2 regions of the Paenibacillus durus genome follow, and region 1 is predicted to be linked to the other one. Evidence: riboswitches for the same ligand, from Rfam matches in the RefSeq annotation. Region 1 holds a riboswitch; the other holds the start of a gene.
The links. A riboswitch is a leader RNA that binds a small molecule or an ion and turns the genes downstream of it on or off. The one in region 1 is predicted to bind cyclic di-GMP.
Positions count from the first base shown of each region.

Region 2: it holds a riboswitch for cyclic di-GMP, as region 1 does, so the genes downstream of both, PDUR_RS29605 (anti-repressor SinI family protein) here and PDUR_RS03315 (transglutaminase-like domain-containing protein) in region 1, are expected to answer to the same signal.

Region 1 covers NZ_CP009288.1:721,318-728,955, forward strand. The annotation lists gene PDUR_RS03300 (glycosyltransferase family 2 protein) at 1-145, shown strand, start outside; gene PDUR_RS03305 (GtrA family protein) at 138-608, shown strand; gene PDUR_RS03310 (class D sortase) at 621-1,280, shown strand; cyclic di-GMP riboswitch class I at 1,384-1,464, shown strand; cyclic di-GMP riboswitch class I at 1,540-1,620, shown strand; gene PDUR_RS03315 (transglutaminase-like domain-containing protein) at 1,634-2,443, shown strand; rRNA gene PDUR_RS03320 (16S ribosomal RNA) at 2,848-4,402, shown strand; rRNA gene PDUR_RS03325 (23S ribosomal RNA) at 4,717-7,638, shown strand, end outside.
Region 2 covers NZ_CP009288.1:374,909-382,546, forward strand. The annotation lists gene PDUR_RS01775 (2-oxoglutarate dehydrogenase E1 component) at 1-2,320, opposite strand, end outside; cyclic di-GMP riboswitch class I at 2,803-2,892, shown strand; gene PDUR_RS29605 (anti-repressor SinI family protein) at 2,919-3,071, shown strand; gene PDUR_RS01780 (helix-turn-helix domain-containing protein) at 3,167-3,511, opposite strand; gene PDUR_RS01785 (aldo/keto reductase) at 3,676-4,650, opposite strand; gene PDUR_RS01790 (PadR family transcriptional regulator) at 4,763-5,329, opposite strand; partial or broken gene PDUR_RS01795 (MDR family MFS transporter) at 5,337-6,764, opposite strand; gene PDUR_RS01800 (bifunctional diguanylate cyclase/phosphohydrolase) at 6,787-7,638, opposite strand, start outside.

The sequences.
Region 1 (7,638 bases):
TATCGGCCGGATATACGATGAATCGAAGGACCGGCCGCTATACATTGTCCGCGAAGCGGTAGGCTGCAGAAACCTGAAGGAAGAGGAAGCCGAGCTTTTTCGGGAGGAAGCCGGACAACCACGGAAGGGTGTACCCCATGAATAACAAAAATGTGCGAGGCGATTTCCTTCAGTTCGTTAAATTTAATATTGTCGGCCTGCTGAATACGCTGGTAGATATGGCCGTGTTCGCGCTGCTGAACTCGCTCGGGCTGTTCTATGTCGTCGCCCAGGTCATCTCCTATGCCGCAGGAACGGCCAACAGCTTTATTTTGAACAGTAAAATAACGTTCAAGGACCGGCAGCGGAGCAAGGAAGAAGGATTTGATCATAGGCAGCTTCTGAGGTTTATAGCATTGAATCTGTTTGTGCTGTGCATATCCCTGCTGCTCATGAGCGTTCTAATCGGCCGTCTGAGATTGCAGGAACTGTCGTCGAAGGTATTGGTTACGTTTGTTACGGTCATCATCAATTTTTTTGGCAGCAGAAAATGGGTGTTTGTGAAGCCGAAGCAGTCTCTGCCTGTCTCCGGTGAGGCGATCTCAGGAGCAGATGCGGAGCGACGATAGAGGGTGAAGATATTGCGCAAGCTTTCTTATATCATAATTATCGCCGGCGTTCTGCTTATCCTTTATCCGAAGGCCAGCGAATGGTTTGAAGATTGGCAGCAGCAGAAGCTGCTGAAGGAAGCGGAGCAGAGCTTTGAACAAAGTGCGGAGACGGCTCAGAATTCGGCCGATCCCGATCTGCGGCTCAAATACGCCAAAGTGACACAGCTGCTTGCCGAAGAATCGGCCTTGGACGAGCAGTCGCAGCTCGCGGCGGATAAAGGCGGTTCAGACGTAGACGAGAAGGCGATCGCGCTGATTGAGATCGATAAAATCAACGTTAAGCTTCCCGTGCTTGAAGGAGCCACCAAAGCCAATATGCGGCATGCGGCCGTGCATTTGACCGAGACCGCTCCGCTTGGAGAAATTGGAAATGCGGCTATCGCCGCTCACCGCGCCCATACCAAGGGAAGACTGTTCAACCGCCTGAATGAGGTGGAGATTGGCGATACGATTTCTGTTAAGACCAAAGGGAAGGTCTATAACTATACGGTCTACGATATCTCGATTGTCGAGCCTACTGACGTGTCCGTGCTGGAAGGCAATAACAAAGACCGCATCCTTACGCTCATCACATGCGATCCGCTGATTAATCCGACACATCGGTTAATTGTACACGCAAAGCTCCCGTGACTGTCGCGGAAATATGGGAAAATAGGCAATTGACCAGGTATATTTTCCTAGTTTCCTATTGATAATTTATATAAATATGGTAATCTGATATTAGAAAAGCTAACCACGATAACGGCAAACCTATCGAAAGATAGGGACGCAAAGCTAGAGGGCCTTCCCGCAAGGATGGCAGCCAGCTACCGAATGAAGAGGCTTTTTTATTTATTCATTTTTAAAAAATAATGGCATTTATACCATATATTCAAAAGAGATGGAACTTGTACGATAATGGCAAACCTATCGAAAGGTAGGGACGCAAAGCTAAAGGGCCTTCCCGGGAGGATGGCAGCCAGCTACCGAAAGGAGTTTTATCTATGAAGAAGTTTTATTTCATACTTCTCATATTATTTACATTAGCCACCTCCGTTCCAGTTATCCCGGCAGCCGCCGCGAGCGGCAGTTCCGAATGGCTCGACACTTCGAATTTAAGCCAAGGCGTTGTTGGCATTCAATATAACGCTCCTCAGGGCAAGCGCACGAAACTGATGATTACGAAGAACGGCAGCAGTTATACTTACAACCTCTTCGCATCAGAGCCCAACGAGTCCTTCCCGCTGCAGCTAGGCAGCGGCTCCTATAAAGTTTCCATCCTTGAGAATACCAGCGGCAACAAGTATAAAATCATATATTCCGATTCTATCGACCTTTCGGTAAGCGACCCTAACGCCGTATATCTGAGCTCTGTGCAGAATGTTAAATGGAGTCCGTCCGACAAAGCGATCCAAAAAGCGAAACAACTCACCCAGAATGCCAACACCGACAAAGAAAAAGTAACCGCCATCTATAACTATATCGTCTCCAATGTAAAATACGACTACGCATTGGCAGCCAACGTATCCACCGACTATGTGCCGGACATCGACAGAACGCTTACCAGCAAAAAAGGAATTTGCTACGACTATGCTTCCCTCTTTGCCGCTATGCTCCGCAGTGTGAACGTTCCCGCTAAGCTAGTGATGGGTGAAAGCAGCTATGTATCTCAATACCATGCATGGAATGAAGTCCTCATTGATGGGCAGTGGGTGACTATTGACACGACGGTAGACGCCGGCTTGGGTAAGAGTAATAAATCGGTCTCCCTGATTAAAAACGCCAGCAAATATACCGGTGTGAAATATTATTAAGCAACTGAAAGCTTCATGAATGAAATGTACAATCCGCTTAAATAATAAGTGGATTGTTTTTTTGTATTTAGGGGTTGCCATATTCCCAAAGAAGAGGTATTATAGGTAAGTCGTCCTCGGGGGACACAAGCTTTTATCGACAAGATAAAATAAACTTTCAAAAAAAGCTTGCGTTTCTGTAGAGTGTATGATATATTATAAAAGTTGCTGCTGAGGCAAAGTTGAGCGGCGGCAAAGAAGTTTGATCTTTGAAAACTGAACAACGAGTGAGTGGGAATTCGCTTTTAGCGAGTTCCAAAAATAAGATGAATTTCACAGCGTGTTTCACGCTTTTGAAATGCCATCCTTGAGAATGCAAATTCTCGTCAGATGTTTCAAATTGAGCTAATCGCTCTTTCAATACTTTATTGGAGAGTTTGATCCTGGCTCAGGACGAACGCTGGCGGCGTGCCTAATACATGCAAGTCGAGCGGAGTCTTTTGGAGAGCTTGCTCTTCAAAAGACTTAGCGGCGGACGGGTGAGTAACACGTAGGCAATCTGCCCCTTGGACTGGGATAACTACCGGAAACGGTAGCTAATACCGGATAATTCCTCTTAGCTCCTGCTAAGAGGCTGAAAGGCGGAGCAATCTGTCACCAAGGGATGGGCCTGCGGCGCATTAGCTAGTTGGTGGGGTAACGGCTCACCAAGGCGACGATGCGTAGCCGACCTGAGAGGGTGAACGGCCACACTGGGACTGAGACACGGCCCAGACTCCTACGGGAGGCAGCAGTAGGGAATCTTCCGCAATGGGCGAAAGCCTGACGGAGCAACGCCGCGTGAGTGATGAAGGTTTTCGGATCGTAAAGCTCTGTTGCCAGGGAAGAACGTCTTGTAGAGTAACTGCTACAAGAGTGACGGTACCTGAGAAGAAAGCCCCGGCTAACTACGTGCCAGCAGCCGCGGTAATACGTAGGGGGCAAGCGTTGTCCGGAATTATTGGGCGTAAAGCGCGCGCAGGCGGCTGTTTAAGTCTGGTGTTTAAACCATGGGCTCAACCTGTGGTCGCACTGGAAACTGGGCAGCTTGAGTGCAGAAGAGGAAAGTGGAATTCCACGTGTAGCGGTGAAATGCGTAGAGATGTGGAGGAACACCAGTGGCGAAGGCGACTTTCTGGGCTGTAACTGACGCTGAGGCGCGAAAGCGTGGGGAGCAAACAGGATTAGATACCCTGGTAGTCCACGCCGTAAACGATGAGTGCTAGGTGTTAGGGGTTTCGATACCCTTGGTGCCGAAGTTAACACAGTAAGCACTCCGCCTGGGGAGTACGGTCGCAAGACTGAAACTCAAAGGAATTGACGGGGACCCGCACAAGCAGTGGAGTATGTGGTTTAATTCGAAGCAACGCGAAGAACCTTACCAGGTCTTGACATCCCTCTGAATCCTCTAGAGATAGAGGCGGCCTTCGGGACAGAGGAGACAGGTGGTGCATGGTTGTCGTCAGCTCGTGTCGTGAGATGTTGGGTTAAGTCCCGCAACGAGCGCAACCCTTGACTTTAGTTGCCAGCAGGTCAAGCTGGGCACTCTAGAGTGACTGCCGGTGACAAACCGGAGGAAGGTGGGGATGACGTCAAATCATCATGCCCCTTATGACCTGGGCTACACACGTACTACAATGGCCGGTACAACGGGAAGCGAAGCCGCGAGGCGGAGCCAATCTTAGAAAGCCGGTCTCAGTTCGGATTGCAGGCTGCAACTCGCCTGCATGAAGTCGGAATTGCTAGTAATCGCGGATCAGCATGCCGCGGTGAATACGTTCCCGGGTCTTGTACACACCGCCCGTCACACCACGAGAGTTTACAACACCCGAAGTCGGTGGGGTAACCGCAAGGAGCCAGCCGCCGAAGGTGGGGTAGATGATTGGGGTGAAGTCGTAACAAGGTAGCCGTATCGGAAGGTGCGGCTGGATCACCTCCTTTCTATGGAGAATCGTTTCCCGTAGCGGAAACATTCAAATGCGGAAGTTTGACTTCCGGCAACGCTCACTCGTTGCTCAGTTTTGAGAGTTCAAGCTCTCAAATCTTGATCCTTGAAAACTGGATACCGAAACGAAAATTGCGTTTTAGAACATCTTTTAGCTGAACTTGTGTCCAAACAAGTTGAAATAGTTATTAGCTGAGAGCGAAGATTTTCGAATGAGAGCGACTTTTGGCTTGAAAGGCGAAAGCGAACGGAGACATCCGGAAGCGGCCTTTCAAACAAGACGGAGCGATCAGGCGGAAATTGGAGCGTTGGTTAAGCTAGTAAGAGCACACGGAGGATGCCTAGGCGCCAGGAGCCGATGAAGGACGTGGCGAACAACGAAAAGGCCTCGGGGAGCTGTAAGCAAGCTTTGATCCGGGGGTGTCCGAATGGGGAAACCCGGCTGTGGTAATGCACAGTCACTTCTCTCTGAATTCATAGGAGAGCTAGAGGCAGACCAGGGGAACTGAAACATCTAAGTACCCTGAGGAAGAGAAAACAAGAGTGATTCCGTCAGTAGCGGCGAGCGAACGCGGAACAGCCTAAACCGAAGAGCTTGCTCTTCGGGGTTGTGGGACGTCTCACATGGAGTTACAAAGGAACGGTTTAAGCGAAGAGGTCTGGAAAGGCCCGCTAGAAGAGGTAAAAGCCCTGTAGCTGAAAAGTCGTTCCCTCCGAGACGGATCCCGAGTAGTGCGGGGCACGTGAAACCCCGTATGAATCCGGCAGGACCATCTGCCAAGGCTAAATACTCCCTGGCGACCGATAGTGAAACAGTACCGTGAGGGAAAGGTGAAAAGCACCCCGGAAGGGGAGTGAAACAGGTCCTGAAACCGTGTGCTTACAAGAAGTCAGAGCCCGTTATCTGGGTGATGGCGTGCCTTTTGTAGAATGAACCGGCGAGTTACGTTTAACGTGCAAGGTTAAGGCGAGGAGCCGGAGCCGCAGCGAAAGCGAGTCTGAATAGGGCGACTTAGTACGTGGGCGTAGACCCGAAACCGTGTGATCTACCCCTGTCCAGGGTGAAGGTGCGGTAACACGCACTGGAGGCCCGAACCCACGAACGTTGAAAAGTTCGGGGATGAGGTGGGGGTAGCGGAGAAATTCCAATCGAACTCGGAGATAGCTGGTTCTCCCCGAAATAGCTTTAGGGCTAGCCTCGGTGAATGAGAGTAATGGAGGTAGAGCACTGATTGGGTGCGGGGCCCGCAAGGGTTACCAAGCTCAGTCAAACTCCGAATGCCATCTACTTGTCGCCGGGAGTCAGACAGTGAGTGCTAAGATCCATTGTCAAAAGGGAAACAGCCCAGACCATCAGCTAAGGTCCCCAAGTGTGTGTTAAGTGGGAAAGGATGTGGAGTTGCACAGACAACCAGGATGTTGGCTTAGAAGCAGCCACCATTGAAAGAGTGCGTAATAGCTCACTGGTCGAGTGACTCTGCGCCGAAAATGTAACGGGGCTAAACACACCACCGAAGCTATGGCTTGATGCTTGCATCAGGGGTAGGGGAGCGTTGTGTATACATTGAAGGTTGACTGTAAGGACAGCTGGAGCGTACACAAGTGAGAATGCCGGTATGAGTAACGAAAAGATCAGTGAGAATCTGATCCGCCGAAAGCCCAAGGTTTCCTGAGGAAGGCTCGTCCGCTCAGGGTAAGTCGGGACCTAAGGCGAGGCCGACAGGCGTAGTCGAAGGACAACAGGTTGATATTCCTGTACCACCATAATCCGTTATGAGCAATGGGGGGACGCAGGAGGGTAGTGACGCGGACTGATGGATGTCCGTCCAAGCAGTGAGGCTGGTGTATAGGCAAATCCGTACACCGTAAGGCTGGGCTGTGATGGGGAGCGAAAATTGTAGTAGCGAAGGTCATGATCTCACACTGCCAAGAAAAGCCTCTAGCCAGGAGAAGGTGCCCGTACCGCAAACCGACACAGGTAGGCGAGAAGAGAATTCTAAGGCGCGCGGAAGAACTCTCGTTAAGGAACTCGGCAAAATGACCCCGTAACTTCGGGAGAAGGGGTGCCTCGGTAGGGTGAATAGCCCGAGGGGGCCGCAGTGAAAAGGCCCAAGCGACTGTTTAGCAAAAACACAGGTCTGTGCGAAGCCGCAAGGCGAAGTATACGGGCTGACGCCTGCCCGGTGCTGGAAGGTTAAGGGGAGCGGTTAGGAGTAATCCGAAGCTGTGAACCGAAGCCCCAGTAAACGGCGGCCGTAACTATAACGGTCCTAAGGTAGCGAAATTCCTTGTCAGGTAAATTCTGACCCGCACGAATGGCGTAACGACTTGGGCGCTGTCTCAACGAGAGATCCGGTGAAATTTTAATACCTGTGAAGATGCAGGTTACCCGCGACAAGACGGAAAGACCCCATGGAGCTTTACTGCAGCTTGATATTGAACTTGGGTACGATCTGTACAGGATAGGTGGGAGCCTTAGAAGCCGGAGCGCCAGCTTCGGTGGAGGCGACGTTGGGATACCACCCTGATCGTATCTAGGTTCTAACCTGGTACCCTCATCGGGTACGGGGACCGTGTCAGGCGGGCAGTTTGACTGGGGCGGTCGCCTCCTAAAGAGTAACGGAGGCGTCCCAAGGTTCCCTCAGAATGGTTGGAAATCATTCGAAGAGTGCAAAGGCAGAAGGGAGCTTGACTGCGAGACCTACAAGTCGAGCAGGGACGAAAGTCGGGCTTAGTGATCCGGTGGTACCGCATGGAAGGGCCATCGCTCAACGGATAAAAGCTACCCTGGGGATAACAGGCTTATCTCCCCCAAGAGTCCACATCGACGGGGAGGTTTGGCACCTCGATGTCGGCTCATCGCATCCTGGGGCTGAAGTAGGTCCCAAGGGTTGGGCTGTTCGCCCATTAAAGCGGTACGCGAGCTGGGTTCAGAACGTCGTGAGACAGTTCGGTCCCTATCTGTCGTGGGCGCAGGAAATTTGAGAGGAGCTGTCCTTAGTACGAGAGGACCGGGATGGACGTACCGCTGGTGCACCAGTTGTTCCGCCAGGAGCATGGCTGGGTAGCTACGTACGGACGGGATAAGCGCTGAAAGCATCTAAGCGTGAAGCCCCCCTCAAGATGAGATTTCCCAGTATGTAAGACCCCTTGAAGACGACGAGGTAGATAGGTTGGAGGTGGAAGCACGGCAACGTGTGGAGCTGACCAATACTAATCGGTCGAGGGCTTA
Region 2 (7,638 bases), 350 kb from region 1:
CGCCCAGAGAAGCCTGGCGGCGCAGCAGATGGAAGTACTGCGCGGCGCTGGTAAGATTCGCAACCGTCCAGTTTTCCTCAGCGGATAGCTGCAAATACCGTTCCAATCGGCCGCTGGAGTGTTCCGGCCCTTGGCCTTCGTAGCCATGGGGCAGCAGGATGGCCAGGTTGCTGCGCTGCGTCCATTTGGCGCGTCCGGCAGAAATGAACTGGTCGATAATCACCTGCGCGGCATTGGCGAAATCGCCGTACTGCGCTTCCCACAGCACGAATGTCTCCGGCGCAAATACATTGTAGCCGTACTCGTAGCCGATCACCGAGGCCTCCGATAGCGGGCTGTTGTAGACGCCGAAGGAAGCCTTGGCATCCTCAAGCTGGTGAAGCGGGTAGTAGAGCTCTCCCGATTCACTGTCGTGAAGCACGAGATGCCGCTGGGAGAAAGTGCCGCGCTGCGCGTCCTGGCCGCTCAGACGGATGGGCGTTCCGTCCTGTAGAATGGTCGCGAAAGCCAGTGTTTCGGCCAGCGCCCAATCCACCTTTTCCCCGTCATTCAGCAGATCCTTGCGCCGCTGCAGAATCCGCTGCAGCTTCGGATACACCTTGAAGCCTTCGGGGAAGGACAGCAGCTGGCGGTTAATGCTCTGCAGCCTGCCGAGCGGCACGGCCGTAGGCGCAGAGCTTTCTTCATCCGTCTGCAAGGCGACGGCCGTCTTCGTTTCGCCGCTTTTTTGCTTGCCCTCTTTCATCCGCTCGTAGGCCTGCTGAAGCACATTGTCCGCTTCGGCGCTCATCTTCGCCAGTTCATCCTTGGTAATCACCTTCTCGCGCTCCAGCCTTTCGGCATATATCCGGAAGACGGTAGGATGATTTTTTACCTTGCCGTAGACAATCGGCTGGGTCATTTCGGGATCATCCATTTCATTGTGTCCGTGTCTGCGGTAACCGATAAGATCGATCAGGAAATCCTTTTTAAACAGGTTGCGGTAAGCGCTGGCCAGGCGGACGGCAGCAATGCAGGCCTCCGGATCGTCGGCATTGACATGGACAATCGGAATTTCATACCCTTTGGCAAGATCGCTCGCATAGTGCGTGGAACGGGAATCCTCGCTCTCCGTCGTGAAGCCAATCCGGTTATTGACGATGATGTGGATCGTTCCGCCATTCTGGTACCCCTGAAGCTGGCCGATATTCAGCGTCTCCGCCACGATGCCTTCGCCCGGGAAAGCGGCGTCTCCGTGCATCAGTACGGCCATGGCTTTGTTCGTATCAAGCACAGGCAGCCCCGGAGCGCTTCGGACTTCCTGGGCCGCGCGTGCAAAGCCCTCCACTACAGGGTTGACGAATTCAAGATGGCTCGGGTTGTTGGCAAGCGTCAGACGGGCGCGCACTGTCTCGCCTTCATGGAACGCACGGTCGGCGCCCAAATGGTATTTTACATCTCCGGTCCAGCCGTAGTTGATGCCCATGGACCCTTCGGACGGGAACAGCTCCTTGTTCGGAGAATGGTGGAATTCGGAAAAAATAATATCGTACGGTTTGCCCAAAATATGCGCGAGCACATTCAAACGGCCCCGGTGGGCCATGCCCATCAGGATATGCTCCGCGCCGTCATGCGCGGCCGCCCGGACAATTTCGTCCAGCATAGGAACAAGCGCATCATTGCCTTCCAGACTGAACCGCTTCTGGCCGACAAATGTCTTATGCAGGAATGTCTCGAACTGCTCCACCTGGATGAGCCGGCCCAGCAGCCCTTTGCGTTCCGCCGGCGTGAGCGGAGCGGGCGAGGTGGCCGATTCGGCCTGACTGTTCAGCCAGCGAAGCTCCTGTTCGTCGTGGACATGGCTGAATTCGTAGGCAATCGTCTTGGTATAGGTTTGGCGCATCCGGTGATAAGCGTCCCAGCCGGTCAGCACATCCTGCGGAGCGTTCTCCCAGATGAGCGAAGCCGGCAGGGCAAGCAAATCTTCGCGCGTAAGCTCATAAGTCTCGGGGTCCAGCCATTTGGCCATGGAGGTATGACCCTGTCCCAGCGGGTCGATGTCGGCTGCCAGATGGCCAAAAATGCGGATGCTTGCGATCAGCTTGGAAGCTCTAACCGCTTTGCGAAGCCAATCGGTATCGGCGGGCAAGGCCGGTCCGGGAGTCCTTGCAGCCTCGGATGTCAGCGGAGGAGAACCGTAGATGGTGAATAGTTCGCGGTAGTGGGCTTCCACTGAAAAAGGATCTTCGGCGAAATGTTCGTACTTTTCCTGAATGTAGCCCAGATTGGGACCGTAATACTTGCTCCAGACGGATTCGTTGTAGGACTCTTTGGCTGACATGAAACATCCTCCTAACGGTTAAGCTCCAAAGGTGGCGCTGATTAAGGAGGCCCTCTGTTGGAGCTGCGGTGGTTACGTTTACATTCTATAACAAAGACAAACCATTATAAAGCTAATGCCTCATCCTATTGTGCTCCTTTCAACATTTGTAATCAATTCAAGCTTTCGTCCAATCCGTTCGAAAAAAGGCATAATTATGTACAGGACCAAATAACCAAACAAATGATTCGCTATTTCCAAAAAATTTTGGTTAACAGACTTGAAAAATGGGTATTTGTCGTATATAGTTCATTCATACTACTAAGATCATACATATGTTCAAATTATTTCTACTGCCGGGTGCCGTTTGATCAACTCTATTTTTTCTCCGCGCATACTTACTTATTTCCAAAATTCGACACACTTTAGGACGAACTTCTTGTATAATATTCTTGCAAGACTCATTGTGATGAGAATCAATATCAGATCCTTGAATGCAAGGGTCCAGTAAAAGGTAAACCTGCTGAAAGGCAGGGGCACAAAGTCACGGGTCTAAGGTTATTTTTATATACTACGACGGCCGGACTGCCTGGGGACAAAAATCTTAGGAGGAGATTTTTTGGACAAGTCCAACCAGGGGAACATCGGAGAGCTGCAGACGTTAGAGCTTGATATGGAATGGGTGTATTTGCTTCTGAAAGCCAAGAAGCAAGGGCTTCAAGTGGATGAGATTCGTCGGTTCTTCAATGACAGGACACTTAAGGCAATGTAGCAAGAGGGGTCTGAAAGGGCATTATCAATTGATATTTGAAAGAGGACATGGCGGCGCGGCGTCATGTCCTCTTTATGTTTGTGGGCTTTACTGGATTACTGGTCCTTCTGTTCAAGACGCCATTTCTGGTAATCCAGAAACTCCTTAAACTCGCGCTTGCTGACGCCTGAAGCCATAGCCTCCTGCACTAGCTTGAACCATTCGGAATCCAGCATTTCCTCCTGCGTATCGGAGTTCTCTCCATAGAGAAGAACGTGAACGGGAACGTCCAGAGCCTCGGCAATTTTTTCAATGAATTGGATAGAGGGGTTGGATTGAATGTTGCGTTCAACATTGCTCAAGTATGATTTGGCCACATCAGCCTTGCTGGCCAGCTCGGATAAAGACAAGCCCTTCTCCAGACGAAGATGCTGAATGTGTTGTCCTATATTATCTGGCACGATGAGTTACGCCCCCCTCCTTGTTTTTTTGGTACTAGTATAGCAAAGGTCTGCATACAAGGCAAAGCAGGCATTTTCCAGAATTTCTAACGAATCCGAAAGCTATAATCCGGCTGGACGCTATTCTATCCCTTCGATTTCTGCGGCGGCGCGCCGATGAATCGTCAAGGTAACCGCACGCCCCGGGAGCTGACGTACAGGTCATACCATTCCTTACGGGTAAGCGTAAGCTTGTCCGCGCCTTCGCAGGCTGCGATGCGCTTCGGACTTACCGTTCCGATAACGGGCTGAATCGCGGCCGGATGCGTCATCAGCCAGGAGAGGACTATCGCTTCCGGGGTCGTCCCTTTCTCATCGGCCAGCGTACGGACAAGGCGCGCGGTGCTGCGGACCGTTTCGGATTCTCCGTCCAGCGGGCGTCCGCTGTATTTGCCCTGGGCCAGCGGCCCCCACGCCTGAAGCTGGATATTCTCCAGCCTGCAGTGCTCGATCGTTCCTTCGGGCATGCCTTGCTCTCTCCAGGCTTGCTGATTGACGCTTACGACCGAATCGAGCCAGTAGATCTTCTCAAGGCTCATCTCCAACTGATTGACGATAAACGGCTCTTCGCTGTATGCCTGAAGCAGCTTGATTTGCCCCTGGCTCATATTGGAGACGCCGAAATGCCGCACCTTGCCGGATTGCTTAAGCAGGTGAAGCGCTTCGCCCACCTCTTCAGGGTCCATCAGCGGATCGGGCCGGTGAAGCAGCAGAATATCCAGGTATTCTACTCCCAGACGAGACAGGATGCCGTCCACACTGCTTAGGATATGGCTCTTGGAGAAATCGAACACGTTGGAGCTTTCGCCGGGTTCGGCCAGCTTAATGCCGCACTTCGATTGAAGAATGATCCGTTCACGCAGCTCCGGCCGTTCTTTAAGGACGGTGCCGAATACTTGCTCCGCTTTGCCGCGGGTATAAATATCAGCGTGATCGAACATATTGATGCCGATGGAGAGCGCCGCTTCGACAGCCTCATGTCCTTCCTTGATTTGCTCTTTAGTAATCGCCTCGCGGTCCCAGCCTCCGCCAAGGCCCATACAGCCCAGGACAAGCCGGCTTGCGGGAATTCCGCGCTTGTTAAGCGGTAACGTTTTCAATTCAATCCCTCCGTCATAGTGGTAGATGATTTCAGAGATATTGTACAACTTTGGAAGCCGGTATGATACTTTTAATCGCTTAAGAAGCGGTGCCAGGCGGCATACAAGGGGGTTACTCCTTCAGATCCAAGGGCTTCCCGATATCGCCGAGCTTGTGCGCCCGTACGTCAGCGTACAGGCGCTTCAGCCATTTCAGTTCCGTCAGGCTGTGCTCATATTTGCCGTACATGAGATGCAACGCGGCGCGGGGAACGGTGGAAACATGCTCTTCATAGACCTGATAAGCGAGATTGACCTGATGCTCGGTCTCTCGGATGCGCTCCTCCAGCAGTTTCGCAATCTTGTCCGGATCAACATGCCGGGAGAAGGCGAGCGCGAGGTACATCGGATGATAGAGGGTGTCGTTCTGCTTGAACAGCTGCAGCAGGAGCTGCTCGAACAGGGCCTTTCCCGAATCTGTAATTCGGTATATGGTTTTGTCCGGCCGGTCGCTGCTGCGGATAATCTCAACCTGCGTAATCTGTCCGTTCTTGGCCAACTGGTCGACGGCGTAGTACAGGGAGCCCATTTGCAGCTTCGTAATCTGATCGATCGCGCGGTCTTTCATCACCAGCATCATTTCATAGGGATGCATGTCCCGTTCCAGCAGCAGTCCGAGAATAGCCAGCTTCATTGACATGGCAGCTCTAATCCTTGCTTGTCGCCGGCTGCGGAGCATTACTGCGGGTGAAGAGGCGGTCCTTCGGCATGAGCAGCACGGCCGCGAGCCCTAGCACCGCCGGAATAAGCGCCCACAGGAACGTATGCGCAATGGAGGAAGACAGCGCGGCTGAGATTTTCTCAAGCACGGGAGCCGGAATCTGAGCTCTTGCTTCCGGGGTCAGCGCGGCTCGCGGATCGCCGAAGGCGGAGGACTGGGCGCTGCCGCCGAACGCGGCGCTTAGTTGGTCCGTGAACAAATTGCGCTGGATGATGCCGAAGATGGTGATCCCGAGCGTCATGCCAAGCGAACGCATAAAGGTGCATGTCGACGTGGCCGAACCGCGCTGGCGGACATCAAAATGATGGACAGAGGACATGTTGAGCACCGAGAAGGAGAATCCGACGCCAAATCCGGTTACAGCCATAAAGGCGTTGACCTGCAGGCGGGTAGTATCCGGCGACAGGGTCCCAAGCAGAGCAACGCCTGCGACGAAGAAGACAGTGGACAGCAGCATGATGTTCCGGAAGCTGGCCCGGGCTGTCAGCTGTCCGCCAAGCTGGGCGCCGGCGACCGAACCGATCATCATCGGCATCAGAATCAGGCCGGAATTCGTAGCGGAGCCGCCGAATACGCCCTGCACGAAGATCGGGATGTAGACGGTTGCCACAATGAAAGCTGAGCCGTAGAAGAGAGCGGCCAGAGCGCTTGTCGCGAACAGCCTGTTCCGGAACATGCTGAAGGTGATCACGGGTTCAGCCACGCGCCGTTCAATGAACAGAAAGGCGATCAGAAGCACCGCGAAGCCCGCGAACAAGCCTAGAATGGCTGAGGAGCCCCAGGCATATTCCTGTCCGCCCAGCTCCAGAGCGAACATGAGGCAGATAATCGCGCCGACCAGCGTAAAGGCGCCGCCCCAGTCGATCCGCTGCTTGGAGTGAGTCACCGATTCTTTGTAGGCCAGAGCGATCATGATGAAGGCGATCACCCCGAGAGGGAGATTGATGTAGAATATCCAGCGCCAGCCGACATAATCGGTGATATAAGCGCCGAGCAGCGGACCGAGCACGCTTGAGATGCCGAAGACCGCGCCGAACAGTCCTGTCATCTTGCCGCGCTTCTCCGGTGGAAAGATATCGAATATAATCGTGAACGCGATCGGCATCAGCGCGCCGCCGCCCACACCCTGGATTGCCCGGTAGATGCTGAGCTGGGTAATGCTGCCCGCGGTGCCGCAGAGGGCCGAGCCGATCAGGAACAGCAGCAGTCCGAGCATGAAGAAGCGTTTGCGTCCGTACATATCGGACAGCTTGCCGAAGACGGGAGTACCGGCCATCACCATAACCATATACGCCGAGGTTACCCATACGAGCTTGTCCATCCCTCCGAGGTCGGAGACAATGGTTCCCAGAGCGTCCCTGCGGAAAACAACAGGTCTATACCGCCGCTTCCTTGGTGCGCAGCTGTCTGGATTCGATATAACTGATGAAGAACTCCGTAAGCACCGGATCGAATTGGCTGCCCGAACACGCTCTGAGCTCGACAATCGCCTCTTCCACGGATTTGGTCTGCTGATAAGGACGTTCCGTCGTCATGGCATCAAAGGAATCGATAATGGTCAGCATCCGGCACAGCCTCGGAATCTCCTCGCCCTTGAAGCCGTGCGGGTAGCCTTTGCCGTCGTACCTTTCGTGGTGCAGCTCGATGTAAGGGGCCAAATCCTTGAACTTGTCGCCCATCAGCGCCATTTGCTTCCCCCAGGTTACATGCCATTTTACCATTTCCCACTCCTCGGGCGTGAGCTTCTCCTTCTTGTTCAGTATGCCCCAGGGAATTTCGAGCTTGCCGATGTCATGGATTAGCGAACCCAGCGTGAACTGGCGCTTCGACAGGCTGTCCAGCATGAGCAGCTCGCTGACGTCCATAGCGTACCGGAATACCCGTTTGGAATGTTTAAACGTTTCCAGGTCCTTGTACATGAACAGGTTGAGCTGCTGCTCGATATCCCGTACGTCCTGGCTGAAATCGATATCCCGCTCTTGCGGCGATTGGTGGCCGTAGACATGGACCATATTCTTGCCCTGCTTCTTGGCGTAGTACAATGCCTGGTCGGCCTGATCGACAAGCTCCGATTTGTCGTGAATGTCGCTGCGATAGCCCGCAATTCCAGAAGAAAAGGACAAGCAGCCTTGAGGGAAAATTTCAGCCCCTTCAAAATAAGAGTTGTTCAGCGTTTTGCGCAGGCGGTCGAGAAAGCTTTTAGCCTGTTCGGTGTCATGTGAGGGCAT